DNA from 2 places in the Shewanella sp. NKUCC01_JLK genome. Region 1 is predicted to be linked to the other one. Evidence: riboswitches for the same ligand, from Rfam matches in the RefSeq annotation. Region 1 holds a riboswitch; the other holds the start of a gene.
The links. A riboswitch is a leader RNA that binds a small molecule or an ion and turns the genes downstream of it on or off. The one in region 1 is predicted to bind cyclic di-GMP.
Positions count from the first base shown of each region.

Region 2: another riboswitch for cyclic di-GMP. It lies ahead of gbpA (N-acetylglucosamine-binding protein GbpA); the one in region 1 lies ahead of KO537_RS04040 (glycosyl hydrolase family 18 protein).

Region 1 is NZ_JAHKRD010000003.1:30,896-39,212, reverse strand. It holds gene KO537_RS04055 (FKBP-type peptidyl-prolyl cis-trans isomerase) at 134-604, shown strand; gene KO537_RS04050 (DUF4062 domain-containing protein) at 821-1,849, shown strand; partial or broken gene KO537_RS04045 (FKBP-type peptidyl-prolyl cis-trans isomerase) at 1,911-2,141, shown strand; gene KO537_RS04040 (glycosyl hydrolase family 18 protein) at 2,274-4,880, opposite strand; cyclic di-GMP riboswitch class I at 4,994-5,082, opposite strand; gene KO537_RS04035 (ROK family protein) at 5,433-6,218, opposite strand; gene KO537_RS04030 (aminopeptidase P family protein) at 6,612-8,317, shown strand, end outside.
Region 2 is NZ_JAHKRD010000008.1:4,222-12,538, reverse strand. It holds gene katB (catalase KatB) at 1-489, shown strand, start outside; gene norW (NADH:flavorubredoxin reductase NorW) at 605-1,771, opposite strand; gene norV (anaerobic nitric oxide reductase flavorubredoxin) at 1,764-3,293, opposite strand; gene norR (nitric oxide reductase transcriptional regulator NorR) at 3,520-5,127, shown strand; gene KO537_RS09915 (TMEM165/GDT1 family protein) at 5,178-5,732, opposite strand; cyclic di-GMP riboswitch class I at 6,143-6,242, shown strand; gene gbpA (N-acetylglucosamine-binding protein GbpA) at 6,366-7,811, shown strand.

The DNA.
Region 1 (8,317 bases):
AAAGTCTTGAGGGAGTTTTTAACGGTTTGAACTGGTAGCACCAGATATCCAGCTCAACGCACACGCGGGTGCCGATAGCATCTGATGCTAAAAAACTGATAATATGGCAAAAATTAACTAAGGTGCTCTTTATATGAAAATGTTACTTGCCGTTGTGGTGATTGCTGGGGTGATTTTTTACTTCTTTACCTCGATGAACGACCAAAAAGCCGCCCAAGAAAATATCCGTTTAGGCAATGAGTTTTTAACACAAAACAAAACCAAAGAAGGTGTGATCACCACAGCTTCAGGTTTGCAATATCAAGTATTAACTCAGGGCGATGGCACAGTTCATCCTAAAGCCAGCGATACAGTGACAGTCCACTACCATGGCACTTTGATTGACGGTACTGTGTTTGACAGTTCGGTTGATCGCGGCGAACCCATCGCATTTCCGCTTAATCGGGTGATTAAAGGTTGGACCGAGGGCGTACAACTTATGGTTGTTGGCGATAAAATGCGGTTTTTTATTCCCAGTGAACTCGCCTACGGTAACCGTAGCACGGGCAAGATTGGTGGCGGGTCATTGTTAATATTTGATGTGGAACTGCTTAAGATAAACTAAATGTTTGTTCTATAGATGAAAGCCTCCAATCTCCACGGAGGCTTTTCCATTTTACTTAATAAGTTAATCCGAACGGATAATTTATCAATTTACCCTGTGCAATAAGTCACTTAGCTCTTATTCACTTCAAACAATTGTTGACACCTCTCGCCAATAGTTTAAACATAACCCTAATCCCCTCGATATTTTTAGACTTCAGCGGTAAAGGATTGCACATTGGCCATTCCCAGAGTATTCATCAGCTCCACCTGTTACGACTTAAAACACATCAGAGAAAATCTGAAATACTTTGTTAAAACTATAGGTTACGAGCCTGTTCTATCTGACGATGGCGATGTTTACTACAGTGTAGATGCGCATACACATGATGCTTGTCTTAGTGAAGTAGCCACTTGCCAATTGTTTATCTTGATCATTGGCGGCCGCTACGGTGGTGAACATAAAGACAAAGAAGGCTCTATCACCAACAATGAATATCGAGAAGCAGTCAAAAATAAGATCCCAATTTTCGCTTTAGTCGAGAGTGCAGTCTACTCAGACCATCACACCTATCTTTCAAACAAAAAAAGTAACCCTGATTTTTACGAAAAGATCGCATACACAAGTATCGATAACATCAAAATTTTTGGTTTCATCGATGAAGTAAGAAAAAACAGTCTTAACAATGCATTAGTTGCATTCAATAATTTTTCTGATATGGAAAGTTACCTAAAAAAACAATGGGCTGGAATGATGTATGACTTGCTTGCCGAAAGAAAGAGAGCTGATAATGCAAGAATAACAAACAGATTAATTGATGATCTTAGTATTGCGGCAAAGAAAACTGAAGAACTAACGAAATTATTAGTTCGCTCAACTAATATTGACCATATTGAAGAAAAAATTAGTGAAATTGACTTAAAAGCCAAAGCAGAAAGCTTTATGGGGTGGCTATATGATTACTTTGGGACCGCTCAAATAATAATTGAACTGAGTAAAATTCCAGATATTCGTAAGTATGATAGATGGTTTGATTATTTAGCTGCAACTAAAGCGTTTGAGATTGAGTTCTATAAGGACGATGAAGGTGAAAATGTATTTATAACCAATCGAAGCACCTGTAAAACGATAGAAATATGGGAAACTGAGCGAGAAAATACAACTCTTGCAAATCATCAAGGTATACAAGAAGCATTCGAGGCACTAAAACAAGTTGATGACTTTACAAGGGATCATATCTTTCAGAACTTATTTTTCATTGTTTAAATGATGATTTTAACTACTCGATTGAAACTCAAAATTAAACTGTAGTTGCATTACAAACAGCACTTTGATTGACGGTACTGTGTTTGACAGTTCGGTTGATCGCGGCGAACCCATCGCATTTCCGCTTAATAGGGTGATTAAAGGTTGGACTGAGTGCGTACAGCTTATGGTTGTTGGCGATAAAATGCGGTTTTTTATTCCCAGTGAACTCGCCTACGGTAACCGTAGCACGGGCAAGATTGGTGGTGGTTCTGTGTTAATTTTTGATGTGGAACTGCTTAAGATTGATTAAATCAGTCTTCAATGAGTCTGTCTTAACGCATTCGGCTGTATTCATAAAAAAACCTAACGCTTAATAAAGAAAAAAGCCCTGAATCTTCGCAGGGCTTTATTTTTTAACCAATAATATCAAAATTTTGGATAATTACTGGCAGGTTGCCGCGCCAATATCAACCCATACTGCTGCAACACCCGGTACATCACCTTTAGTCCAGTAACTCGCCTTCCAAACACGACCGTTATAGCGAGTAGTTTGACCGCCGTTATACACCACACCCGCATCCCAACCGAGATCAACTTGGCTGAGTAGCTGCCATTGGTCTGCGGTGCGAGATGGCGTATTGCCCTGAGTCCAATACTTTGCTTTCCATACCAACTGACTATGACTCACAGTATTACCCGTGTTGTATACCACACTGGTTTGCCAAGCAGGATAGTTACCGGCATTGGGATCGGTTGCATCGCATCCACCGCCGACCACTTTTGGCGTCACGGTCAGATTCGTCGATGCACTTGCATCTAAGGCACCATCGGAAACCAGCACGCTCAAACCATAGCGAGTCGCTTCGGTAACATTGGGGCCAGTAACGACTAACGTGGCACTATTTTGCCCGGCTGCCGACACGCCTGCGGGCACAGTCCAAGCGTAGGTTAAGGCATCACCATCTGCATCGGAGGCATTCGCCACTATACTGACGGTTTTACCCGCTTCAACTGTCGCAGTCGGAGCCAGAGTCACTACAGGTGCTTGATTAGGCGTATCAGCCTTGTTCGTCACCAGCACAGTATCGCTGGCAAATAGCCCTTCAGGATCGGTGACTTTAAGGCTAAAACCATAGGCGACATCGGTTTGGGTTGCTCCCAGTTGAATAGTCGCATTCGCCATATCTGCGTTTGCGATGGTAATAGTTGGGCCAGACACTTGCGTCCAAAGATACGTCAGCGCGTTATTCTCAGGATCGCGCGAACCGCTACCATTGAGCGTCACATCGGCGGGACCGGTGACATTCACATCCGCGCCCGCATTGGCAATGGGCGCTTTATTCACTGGCGGAGTGGTGCCTTCACCATGGCCTAAACCTTCGTGCATGGCATTCAGAATGTCACCATTATCGGCATCAAGTTCCCACGCAAAAAGCCCACCAAGTTGATTAGAAAGCACATATTGCCCCTTGGCTTTAACTGAACGAGCATCATCGAAAGTGATTAAATCGCCAGTAGATGCCTTGAACAAAGATGGCGCCTCGGCCGTTTCGTCGTAGCTGTAAGTCCAACCACTTCCCATGTAATCGTTCGCTATCTGACGATAATCCACCACACCAGCTTCCCAAGTACCTTTCACTTTGCCCGTTGCCGTCCCCGTGAAAGGATTATTACCACTGTAGCCATTCACACCTGTCCAGCCGCGGCCATACATAGCGGCACCGACCACAATTTTCCCTGGGGTCACACCTTGGCCTAACAGCGCATTAACGCCATTAGCTGTGGTGTAACGGGTATTGGGATCCCAACTCGCTTCATACAGATTGGTTTGATGGCCGAGTTCAGTATTAGTCCAACCACCATTAAAGTCGTAACTCATCAAGAAGATGTAATCCATGTACTGCTGAGCAGCCTGATAATCGACTTTTTGAATTTTATCGTCACCAGCGCTAATAGCTGAGGTCAGCTCATAGGTACGACCCGTTTCGGCGCTTAGTTCATCAAGCATAGCCCGTAGTTCACGCATCAGAGTCACATAGGTTTCACCGTCATTGGCATTACCTAAATTTGGGTTAGCGCCATTCCCCCCTGGAAATTCCCAGTCGATATCCACGCCATCGAAGAATTTCCATGTCTGTAGAAACTCTTTCACCGAAGCGACAAAGATATCGCGCTTGGTTTTATCACCGAAGAAAAAGAAGGGATCCGAGAGGGTCCAACCACCGACCGAAGGTAAAATCTTCAAATCTGGATGTGCTTGCTTAAGTGCCATCAATTGACCGAAGTTCCCTTTGTAAGGATCTGAATGCTCACTCACTCCCGCCTGCGGTATTTGAATCGCTGCCCAAGGATCGTGAATCGCAACTTTAAAATCACCACGACCACTACAGGCACGTTGCAACGCTTCGAAACTGCCTTCGATTTCTTTCAAGCTATCATTGATGCCATCACCACCACAAATTGGGGTAAAGCCATATAAAATATGGGTTAAGTTTTGCGCAGGTATCTTATCGACCGGGAATTTACGACCGTATACGCCCCATTCGACAAAGTAACCGCCCACCACTTTGCTTGATTTATTAGCATAGGGACGGTTGTTTTCTTTTAGGGGAGCATTGAGTGGCACTAAATGGCTGCCGTCGGTATCAGCCACGAGGATTTGTTTAGCATCACTCGCCGTACAGCCATCGCTGTTACACAGTTGTACTTGCATCTGATAACGGCCGCCCTTGTTCACCTTAAAGTTAGCGGTTCCCGACGCGCCAGATGGGCCTTCCCAAACTACATTGCCGTTGAGTAACACTTGGGCTCTATTGCCCACATCGCCACTCCAAAGGTTCCAACTGACGGAGACATCGGCGGCATCTTTCACCGTAACTAATTGATTGTAAGCGGTAGCCGCTTGATTCACTTCAATAATAGCGAACTTAGTTTCGCCCCAACCTAAAGTCGGTTTACCGGGCGCCGCTGCAAAAACGCTGGCACTGATGGTAGATGCCAGCGCTGATGCCACTAGCAAGGCTGATGTTGAAATTTGAGTCTTGAACATGAGATATCCCTATTGAATTTTTATATGAATCAATAAGGCAAACAAAGCGTAGACAGGAAACAGCACTCTCTTAAAACCATGCAAAACGACTGACAACTGCACGAAGAAAAACCTGTGGTATCCCCGCTATCATAGGTACAGACGAACCCTTAGACCGGAGGCTTTGCGTCCCAGTTTTTCAACTGGTTTGCCTTTTACACACAATGACAACGTTGTCATTGCAAATATCAGCATAAGCGTAAGCGCAATAAAATTGCAACAAAATATTATCAACTGTGTTATTGGCTAAAATCGTAAATAGAACTAGGCATCTGATAAGAAAGGAATTATGCAAATTAAACTATCGCTAATATTTACTTTGGATAATGAGGATTATCTGAATACTTTAAGAATAAAAAAACAGGACTCGATATGCCAAAGGCATCATAAGTCCTGCTTTATATTTCACAATTTACGTCGCTTATGCAGCTAAACCTCAATCACTAAACATTCATAGCGCAAACCATAGTCGAGCAATATTTATTATCTTTATGCGCGGGGTATTTATGATCCTTATGCGCGGGGATAGTCCCTTGCGAGCATCACAGATAAACCGCGGCAAACCAAGGTCTCCATATCATCGACACGATTGATTTTCATCTCAGCTAAGGGCGCGCTTAATGCCATTTGCTTTAAGCTTTCGAGACAGCCTTTGTAGTAAGGAGCGCTATTCATCATACCGCCAGCGAGCCAAATTCGATTGGGATTAAATAAATTAACCGCCCACGCTAATCCCATGCCGAGATAACTGCCAGCGCGATATAAATCATCCTGAGTGGAGATTTTGCGGCTGCGCACTGAATCGCCACTGGCCAGTTGCTCTAAACTAAACTCGCCAGATTCTGTCATCACGCGACAAGGCCCCAACTCCCCCGCCACGCCCGTCGCTCCCGTAAAGACTTGTCCATTAAAGGCAATAGACATACCGATCCCAGTGCCGCACATGACCAATAACTCACAGGCATATTTAGCATCACAAGTCGCTTGCATACCCGCATCGATATCGTTGCAGATAAACTTAAGCTCACCTTGGGTTTTGACTGTATCGAAGCTCAATCCATTGAGTCCAGGTAAAGATTTACAAGAAACCAAACGATTATTTTGTACCAGTCCAGGTACGGCAATCGCTAGTTGGTAATGCTGTAAATCATAATCACGTTCAAACGCCGCGATTTGATTATTTAACTCTTCAATTTTAAAACCTTCACCTGTGGGGATTTTATATTGTTCTGTATGTCCCGCGAGCTGAAGTTCGAACAGGGCTTTAGTACCGCCCACATCTATTGTTAGTATTTGCATCGCTTACTCCACTGATACATGTGCCCCACTCTGACCCCGAGTGGAGATGGCAAATGTTAGCATAGGGTCCAAATGTTAGCGATTGAATAAAACTTAAGTTGCTAATTTGTAAGGAACAAGTCCTAATTAAAACATGACCAACCTTTTATTTAATTCACTTTTCATGCTCAAAATCACATAAATAAATTAACAACAAACCCCATAACCTCAAGCGTCTTACCTGCACAAATTCACGATTGTATACAAAATCCTTTATTCGCTACCCTTGCATCTAGCGCGCTAGACTTGCGATAATCCGAGCCGGTTAAAACTCAAATCAACATAAACCTACTCATCCTTAGGCGATCTTCGCCTACCGACTCGCATAGCATGCCAGTCTTAATTGGAGCCCTTATGTCACAATCAATCGCTAACCGTCTCGGTGCTATTCGTAACGAATTAACATCTGCTAATCTCGATGCTTTTATTATTCCCCGTGCCGACGAATATCTGGGCGAATATGTGCCAGCACATAACGAACGTTTGTACTGGGCAACCAACTTTACCGGTTCGGCGGGTATGGCTATCGTATTGAAAGATAAAGCCGCAATATTTACCGATGGCCGCTATACGGTTCAAGTTCGTTTGCAAGTCGATGCCACACTTTTCAGTTATGAAAGCCTAACTGATACACCACAAATTGAGTGGTTATGTGACACGTTACCAGCGGGGTCTCGCGTTGGCTTCGATGCGCGCTTACACACCTTAGCTTGGTATGAAAATGCCAAAGCAACCTTAAATAAATCCCAAATCGAATTAGTTGCAGTTGAACAAAACCCCATCGATTTGCATTGGCAGAATCGGCCAGCACCGTCGAACGCTCCTATCACTTTGTTTAGCAACGAGAGTGCTGGTAAAACCAGCCTGCAAAAACGCATTGAAATTGGTGCATTAGTAAAAAAAGCCGGTGGTGATGTCGCCTTAATCGCCGCCTTAGATTCTTTCTGCTGGCTACTCAACATTCGCGGCAATGATGTACCGCGCCTGCCCGTTGTACTCGGCAGTGCCCTGCTCCACGCCAATGGCGATATGCAGCTTTTCACCGATTTAAGCAAACTCCCAGAGGGCATTGAGGAGCATGTTGGTGCTGGCGTAAGCTTTAAGGGCGAGGCATCTCTTGCCGATACACTCGCCAGCATGCAGGACGTAAAACTACTGGCCGATCCGAATTCTGCAAACGCTTGGGCACAAAACATTGCCCGTGAGGCAGGAGCAAAATTGATAGCTGGAATCGATCCTGTCGCTTTACCTAAAGCGCAGAAAAACGCCGCAGAACTGGCCGGCATGCGTGCCTGTCATATCCGCGATGGCGTCGCCGTGAGTCGATTCCTTGCATGGCTCGATGCCGAAGTGGCAGCCAATCGTATGCACGATGAAGGCACCCTTGCGGATAAATTGGAAAGCTTTCGCCTAGAAGATGAGCGTTACCGCGAGCCAAGTTTCGACACGATTTCAGCTGCCGGTCCTAATGCCGCTATGTGCCATTACAATCACAACAATGGCACACCAGCCATGATGACAATGGACAGCATCTACTTAGTGGATTCTGGCGCTCAGTATATTGATGGCACGACAGATGTGACCCGTACCATTGCGATAGGTGAAGTGACCGATGAGCATAAAAAAATGGTTACGCTGGTGCTAAAAGGTCATATTGCCCTCGACCAAGCACGCTTCCCAAAAGGCACCTCAGGTCAGCAGCTCGACGCTTTCGCCCGCCAATATTTATGGCAACATGGTTTTGATTACGATCACGGTACAGGCCATGGTGTGGGTCATTTTTTAAGTGTGCACGAGGGTCCGCAGCGCATAGGTAAAAATGTCAACGGTATCGCATTGATGCCCGGCATGGTGCTTTCCAACGAGCCGGGTTACTACCGCGCTGAGAGTTTTGGCATTCGCTTAGAAAACCTCGTCGTAGTGCAACACTGTGAAGCACTTAAAGGGGCTGAGCGTGAAATGTATGAATTCGATGCGTTGACTATGATCCCTATGGATGCGCGCCTTATTGATAAGAGCCTGTTAACGCAAGGGGAAATAGACTGGTTTAATGCTTATCA
Region 2 (8,317 bases), on a different contig from region 1:
TCACCAGACAAGATGTTACAAGCGCGTTTATTTGCCTACGCCGATGCGCAGCGTTACCGCATTGGTGCTAACTACAACCAATTGCCAGTGAATTGCCCGCATGCCGCTAAGGCAAATCACCATCAACGTGCAGGTGCGATGGCGGGTACACAATGTCCTTATCATGGCAGTCAAACTGGTGGCGACGCTTCGGCAAACTATGGCCCGAACAGCACTGCTGATGCCTTGGTTGAGCCAGTAAACTTTAGCGAACCACCATTGCGTTTAGAAGGTGAAGCGGCGCGTTACAGTCGTTATAACCAAGACGATTATACCCAAGCGGGTAATTTGTATCGCATCTTCTCTGAAGCTGAGAAAGCGCGCCTAGTGGCAACAATTTCGGGTTCATTAAGTCAAGCGAGTTTAGATGTGCAGCAACGTATGGTGGCGCATTTTACTCAAGCCGATGCGGATTACGGACAACGTATTAAACTGGCATTAGGTCTTTAAACTATTGCTGTTGCGAATGTTTGAATAATAGTAGAAACGATAAAACTGAGTAGAAAGCCTCTACTCAGTTTTTATTATCAGCGACAATAATATTAACATTCTCGTTAATGTGCTCTTAGGCCACGATGAGTGCCGCGTTAGGGCTATTTAGCTGCTTTAACAATCCAAATGCTTGCTGCATTTTATCCTCGGTTACGATAAATCCTATAAATGTTTCATCCACGTCGAATGCTTTAATACTGCTTCCTTGAGCATCAATATCGACTTGCCAGCGATGGACGCCATTCACTGTTATACCGCTGAGTTGCATAGGTAACAGTGGCGTTTTCACTTTAATGAGCATGGCGGGAAAATTCACTGCTGTCGGTTGGTTCAGTAATGTGTTCGCCAGCGCATTGGCGCTCAGTAACGCAGGTTGCAAATAGGCCCTATTTTGGCCGTTGATTTGGGCGCAATCACCTAGCGCATAAATATGGGCATCGTTGGTTTGTAAGTATTCGTTAACGACGATACCTTTATTGACCTCTAGCCCCGCATGCTGGGCAAGTTGGCTGTTAGGGAGAAGTCCCGCTGCACAGATAACCGCATCACAAATAAACCGCTGGTCATTATCTAGGCACACAGAGATACTGCCATCTTGGTGTTGCAGTTGGCTGACTCGGGTTTGCAATTGCACTGTGACGTTATGCTGCGTTAGTACAGCGGTCAGTTTGTGGCTTAACATTTCGGGTAGCATATTCGGCATTAAGCTCGCTTGTGGATCGACCAAAAATACTTGCTTACCTGCAGTTGCTAAGTCCATTGCCAGTTCAACTCCGACCAAACCAGCACCGATAACCAGTACTCTCCTCGCACCATGGATGTCTGCTTCGCAGGCCTGATACTCCATTAAGCTGTTAACTGTATGGATGATATCGACGCCATCCCCCTCTATAGGTGGAATAAAGGGCCGTGCACCTGTGGCAAGCACTAATTTTTTGTACGCAATTTCGCGTCCTTGATGGCAACATACTACCTGACGAACTTTATCTATTTTTATGACTTCACAGTGATTTATCACATCAATTTGTTGCTCATGTGCAAATTCAGTCGCGGTCAATTTTATGAGGTCTGACGCCATTTTTTTAAGGCTAAACACATGGCTTAAATCTGGTTTATGGTATTCGTCACCAGAGTCGGCTGTGATAACTGTAATCGGTTGTTCGCGGTTTAAACGTCGCAGTGTTTTGACTAGCTGATATGCCGCGAATCCACTGCCGATAATGACGATTGGCTTAGGCATTAGTCACCTCATTTTTTATGACAGCGAAAACGCTTTTACCTAGGCCACATTCGGGACAGAGGAAGTCTTCGGCCACTTGAGTCCAAGGTGTGCCAGCAATGATATCTTGATTAGGTTCTCCTTTTTCAGGGTCGTAAACCCATTGGCAAACGGTGCAAATCATTGATTGTGTATCATTTAATTCGCACGCTTTTGTTGCAATCGGTGCAGTCATAGGGACGTTATTAGTAGCAGTATTTTCAGCTGTTTGACTGGCCGTGGTGGCTTGGCTAGGTTTTGACATGACTTGATTAATGATAGAGCGACTATTAGCGCTATCGAGGGGACGCAATGCCCATTCTCGCGCGATTCGCTGGCCGTGCTGACGGCATTCTTGCATCGCATCACGATCGGGACGCCATTTGACTTTTAATCCCACTGAAGTTTCGAAACCAGCATCCATCAAACGAGTGTGAATTCTATCGACTGCGCCGCCATTCCAGCCATAACTACCAAAAGCTGCCGCCTTTTTATTGCGAAAACGCAGGCCCGTGATTTCTTCAAGCATGGCGGCAATTTTAGGCATCATCACATTATTCATGGTGGATGAGCCGACTAAAATACCTTTTGACCTAAATGCCTGTGCAAGGATTTCGTTTTTATCATGACGTGCGACGTTATACACTTTTACCGCTACATTGGGGTCAATATCATGGATACCTTGAGCAATACCGTCGGCCATCATGCGAGTATTATTGGACATAGAGTCGTAGAGAATCGTGATGCGGTCTTCTTGATAAGCGTCGGCCCAAGCTAAATATTGGTGAATAATTTGGGCTGGATTATCACGCCACACAATGCCGTGTGAAGTTGCGATCATATCTACAGGTAAATTAAAGCTTAATACTTCGTGAATTTTAGCCGTTACTAGGCTGCTAAAGGGCGTTAAAATGTTTGAGTAGTACCGTAGGCATTGCTCCATTAATTCATTTTGATCAACCTCATCATTGAATAAATGTTCATCGCAATAGTGCTGGCCAAAGGCATCGTTACTGAATAAAACCGCATCTTCGGTGAGGTATGTCATCATGCTATCTGGCCAATGCAACATAGGTGCTTCGATAAATATCAGTTGCTTACCATTGCCTATTGCTAAACTATCACCTGTCTTTACGGTAATGAAATTCCATTCTGGGTGGTGGTGATGTCCTACAATGGAGTCGACCGCATTTTCACTGCAGTAAATTGGTGTGTTAGGAATTTTGGCCATTAATGCAGTCAGGGCGCCTGAGTGGTCTTCCTCTGCATGGTTCATCACAATATAGTCTATGTCGGTTAAATTAATTTCAGCTTCAAGATTTTGTAAGAATTGCTGGCTAAACCGATGATCAACTGTATCAATTAACACGGTTTTTTCTTCACGGATAAGGTAGCTATTGTAGCTTGTGCCTTTAGTTATCTTGTACTCAGTACCATGAAAATCTTGCACTTCCCAATCGCGTTGACCCACCCAGTGGATATTGTTTTTTACATGAATAGTCATAAATACACCTGTGATAATTAATAATGAATGCGCTACGTAAATCTTGCTTATTTAGTTAAATCTCTTATTGCACTCACCATGCCAATATTTTAAGGTTTTGATTTTTATTGGTATTAGCGTATTTCAACATTTTAAATCACTTGCTGATGTCATAATGACAATTTGATATTAGTCAAATTGACATTACACTGTTGTCAATATGACTTTATTTGACTGTGGATGTACTATGAGTGCCCATGCTGATTTAACTCAGTTAGCCTTAGATTTAACTGTCGGCGTGTCGACGCAAGACAGATTTGAGCGTTTGTTGGCAGTGGTCAGGCGGCGTGTCAATTGTGATGCTGCGGCATTATTGGCATTTCGGGAGCAGCAATTTGTCCCCTTGGCGATAGATGGGCTCTTTGCCGAAGTGTTAGGGCGGCGCTTTCAAATTAGTGAACATCCGAGATTAGAGGCTATCGCCCGTGCTGGCGATGTGGTTCGTTTCCCGGCCGACAGTGAACTTCCTGATCCGTATGATGGTTTAATTCCACATCATAGTGCGAACTTACATGTACATGCTTGCATTGGTTTACCACTAATCGCGAACGATCGCTTAATTGGGGCGCTCACCATTGATGGTTTCAACCCTCATCAGTTTGATGATTTTAGTGATAGCGAGTTGCGTGTGATCAGCGCACTGGCCGCAGCCAGTCTTAATACTGCGTTATTGATGCAACAGCTAGAATCCCAAGTTGTTGAAGTTTCCAATGGCACTGAGGTGCTCAATCGTCCTGCTAGTCAGCAGGAGATCATAGGGCAATCCAAACAGATCCAATCGCTAAAGCAGCAGATAAGTGCCGTGGCAGGCACTGATTTATCGGTATTAATTACTGGCGAAACTGGCGTGGGTAAGGAGTTAGTGGCCGCGGCGATACATAATCAATCGACCAGAGCCGATAAATCACTTATCTATTTGAACTGCGCTGCATTGCCTGAGTCCGTCGCCGAAAGCGAGTTATTTGGACATGTAAAAGGGGCATTTACGGGGGCTATCAGTCATAGGCAAGGCAAGTTTGAACTCGCTGACAAGGGGACCTTGTTTTTAGATGAAATCGGGGAGCTTCCCTTGGGGCTGCAAGCTAAGTTATTGAGGGTTTTACAATACGGTGAATTACAGCGAGTGGGCAGTGATAAGAGCCTAAAAGTGAATACTCGGATTATTGCCGCCACTAATCGAATTTTGCACCAAGAGGCAACGGAAGGGCGTTTTCGTTTCGACCTTTACCATAGGTTGAGCGTATTTCCTATCCACGTAGCACCATTAAGAGAGCGTGGGCAAGATATTGTCATGCTGACAGGTTTTTTTCTTGAACGTTGTAAAGCGAAGTTAGGACTCACCCATATCAATATCACACCCGCAGCGCAGCAGTTATTAGAGCAATACACGTGGCCGGGTAATGTGCGTGAGCTAGAGCATGCGATACACAGGGCTGCGGTGTTGGCGAAAGCCGAGCTAAAAACGGCTTACATCAGCTTAAGTAATAAACATTTTCAGCTCGATTCTTTGATGAATCAAGCACACAAAACAGTCGACGAAGATAGGCCATCAGATACCGCAACGCTAGTCAGTGAATTAGCATTTAGGTCTGAGTCGGCCTGTCGTGAGGGACAATCGCAAGAGAATTCCAGTGTTATGCTGGGGCTTAAGGCTGCGACTGAGAGATATCAGCGTCAACTTATTCGTCAAGTTTTAGCCGCGAATCAACAAAATTGGGCTGCGTGTGCAAGAATATTGCAAATCGATACAGGTAATTTGCACCGACTTGCAAAACGGTTAGGTTTAAAAGAATAAAATATTGCGTGAAGAGATTTTATTCTGCAGCAAAACCCCAGCCTCGATTCTTAGAAGAACAGTGTTGCTACGCCTAAGAGTGCGAACAATACGGCGCAGCCACGGTGTATCCACAACATAGGCAATTTTTCGGCGCTGAAGTGGCCTGCGATCACTACGGGTACGTTAGCAAGCAGCATGCCTAAGGTTGTGCCTGCAACCACCATAGTTAATGAATCGTATTTTGCGGCTAATACCACAGTTGCGATTTGTGTTTTATCCCCCATTTCGGCGATAAAAAACAGGATAAAGGTGGCGAGAAAGGGGCCCATTTTATAGAAACGGCTCTCTTCTGCATCGACTTTATCGGGGATTAACACCCAAAGAGCGATCGCAAAGAATGACGCAGCCACTAAATAACGTGCCAGATCTGGGCTTACCCAGTTAATCGCCCATTGGCCAATCCAAGCTGCGGCAAAATGGTTAAATAATGTCGACAGCAAAATACCTAAAATAATGGCGGTTTTATTTTTAAATCTTGCGGCGAGGATTAGTGCAAGTAATTGAGTTTTATCACCAATTTCGGCGATAGCAACCGTAAAGGTTGAGGCAAGTAGGGCTTCCAAGTGTGATCCTTTAGGGGTGGTTATGACATAAGCACAATAAACCGTCCACCCCTAGGTGCGGTCATTGTGCTCAGGTCTTGCTGGGCAAATCTATGATTTGCTGTGAACACCATGGCATGTTGCCAAGTATGTTGATGTTCACCCTAGATGACGATGGCTCGAAATCCAGTTAGCTACTCCCCCGAAGCGAGGTGGGCATTATACCTAGGTAAGATTTAGTTTCAAGCACGAGTTTATAACAGTAGGTGCTGATAAATGTTTGACGGGTGTCAGAAAAATACCGATCCACATTCTGTAACTTAATGAATATAAATGAATTATTTTTTGACAACGTTGTCTTTTGTTGCTAATTTAGCCAAGTCATTTCTACTTAGTTACATACTGTTAACTCGTAGTGACTCAATGATAACGACTGTATTTGGCAAACTAATTGAAAAGTTAGGACGCAAAGCTTCCGGTCTAAGGTTGTAAATGGATTTTTTAGTGAACTAAGATAGCGGAGTTGCCGCAGAATTCGATTTCTGTGAAAGATAAACGACTGCTGTTTAATGCTGTTGTTTGCCCAAATACCACTTTTATATCTAAGCCTATCATTATGTTTAGGATGATAGGCAATCAATGGAGTGCATTAAAGTGGCAAATCCTACTGTTTTTTCCCCTATTTCTAAATTGAGTTTATTGGCCGCGGCAGTAATGGCGACGAATGCGTTTGTGAGTATCTCTGCGCAGGCGCACGGTTATGTTGTGGCACCTGAATCGCGTTCATATGCCTGTAAAACAGGTAAAAATGCTAATTGTGGCGCGGTGCAATGGGAGCCGCAAAGTGTTGAGGGGCCATCGGGTTTTCCTGAATCAGGTCCTGCTGATGGCAAATTGGCGAGTGCTGGCAATGGTGCTTTTTCACCTTTGGATGAACAAAGTCCGAGCCGTTGGGCAAAGACGGATATTAAAGCGGGCTGGAATAAGTTCAGTTGGCAGTTCACAGCAAATCATGTCACCCGTAATTGGCGTTACTATTTAACTCGCCAAGATTGGAACCCAAACCAAGCTTTGAGCCGAGCGAGCTTTGACTTAGCCCCCTTTTGCGTCGTTGATGGTGGTATGGAACAGCCGCCTAAGTTAGTGACCCATGACTGCTACGTGCCAGAAGGTCGCAGTGGTTATCAAGTGATCTTGGCAGTGTGGGAAGTGGGAGATACGACGAATAGTTTCTACAATGCTATCGATGTGAACTTGGGCTCGGGTCCTGTTGTGCCGAGTGAATGGCAAGATGTGGGGGATATCAATCCGTCACTCAATCTAAAAGCAGGCGATAAAGTGATGACCCGGGTGTTTGACGCCAATGGTGAGCAAGCGGCTAAGCAAACAGTCATTACCATTAGCGATGCTACTCAAGGTGATAAACAAAATTGGCCTTTCCTATTAGCGAGCGCGATTAATGCCCAGCAGTCCCAGTTAAAAGCGGGACAAAAAAATGCATCGGGTGTGATTGAGCCTGTGTATGGCAAAAACGACATTTTTACAGCGAAAAACTCAGGTATTGAGCGTGTCGAAGTGGGATTTGATTTAGCTCCTGCTCCGGGCAACAGCTTAGAAGTCACTTCACTTGCTGACGATTATCAAATTATCGATGGTGCGGCGAAGGTCAGCTTTGATGTGACCAGTAACGCCGAGATGCTAGTGTCAGCGTATTTGTTTAGCCATGATGGCACAGCGGCAGGTTTTGTGAGCCAAACTGTTAACAATACCAGCGCAAGCTTAGTGTTAGACGTTGTTGAGCCTAAAGCTGGGCATTATCATTTGCAGGTAAAAGCTGAGCCTAAACAAGGTGATGTTATTCAGCAGAACTTTGATCTCTTCTTAAAGGATCAAGCTCCTGCTCCAGAAGCTGATTTTGTATTCCCAGCAGGCATGAAAGGTTACGTTGCAGGTACTACAGTGTTACAGCCTAAAAATGGCAAAGTGTATCAATGTAAGCCATTCCCTTATAGCGGCTATTGCGTGCAGTGGTCGGCTTCTGCCACAGGATTTGAGCCAGGTGTTGGCGCTTCTTGGGCTATGGCGTGGACTGAGCTGTAAATTAACATTCTGAGTTAATTAATTCTCAACATGATGTGATTGGGCTTAAACATATTTGCTGTGTTTAAGTCCATATTTTGCACGCTCTCGATGGTTAAAGATGTGCTTTACCTCGGTTTAAGCTCAATGCTACATCCCATATATTCTCAACAAAGGTAGCGATTTTGTTGGCTTGTATATTTTCGTTTATCACAGCGCTATTAAGTTGTTACCGTACCGTTTGCTACCCTTCTTTGTTCACAACTGGCTTGCCCACTGGGTTTGGCTCTGTTAATGTCCCAAACTATCTATTTAATCGATGCTTATATCGGTACATTAATTTGGGCTATCACAATTGAAAGTCATGCCATTTTTCAATAATCGATTTAGTTAGCCTCAATGGCTACTGGGTTGAAACATTCAAAAGCTATTGGGGCCAATTGATCTGCTAGGTCGAGATCTGATTGGATGCTTTAAGTGATGTGTCGCTTATTTCGATTTAAGACGCAAGGCTTTATCGGTTCAAA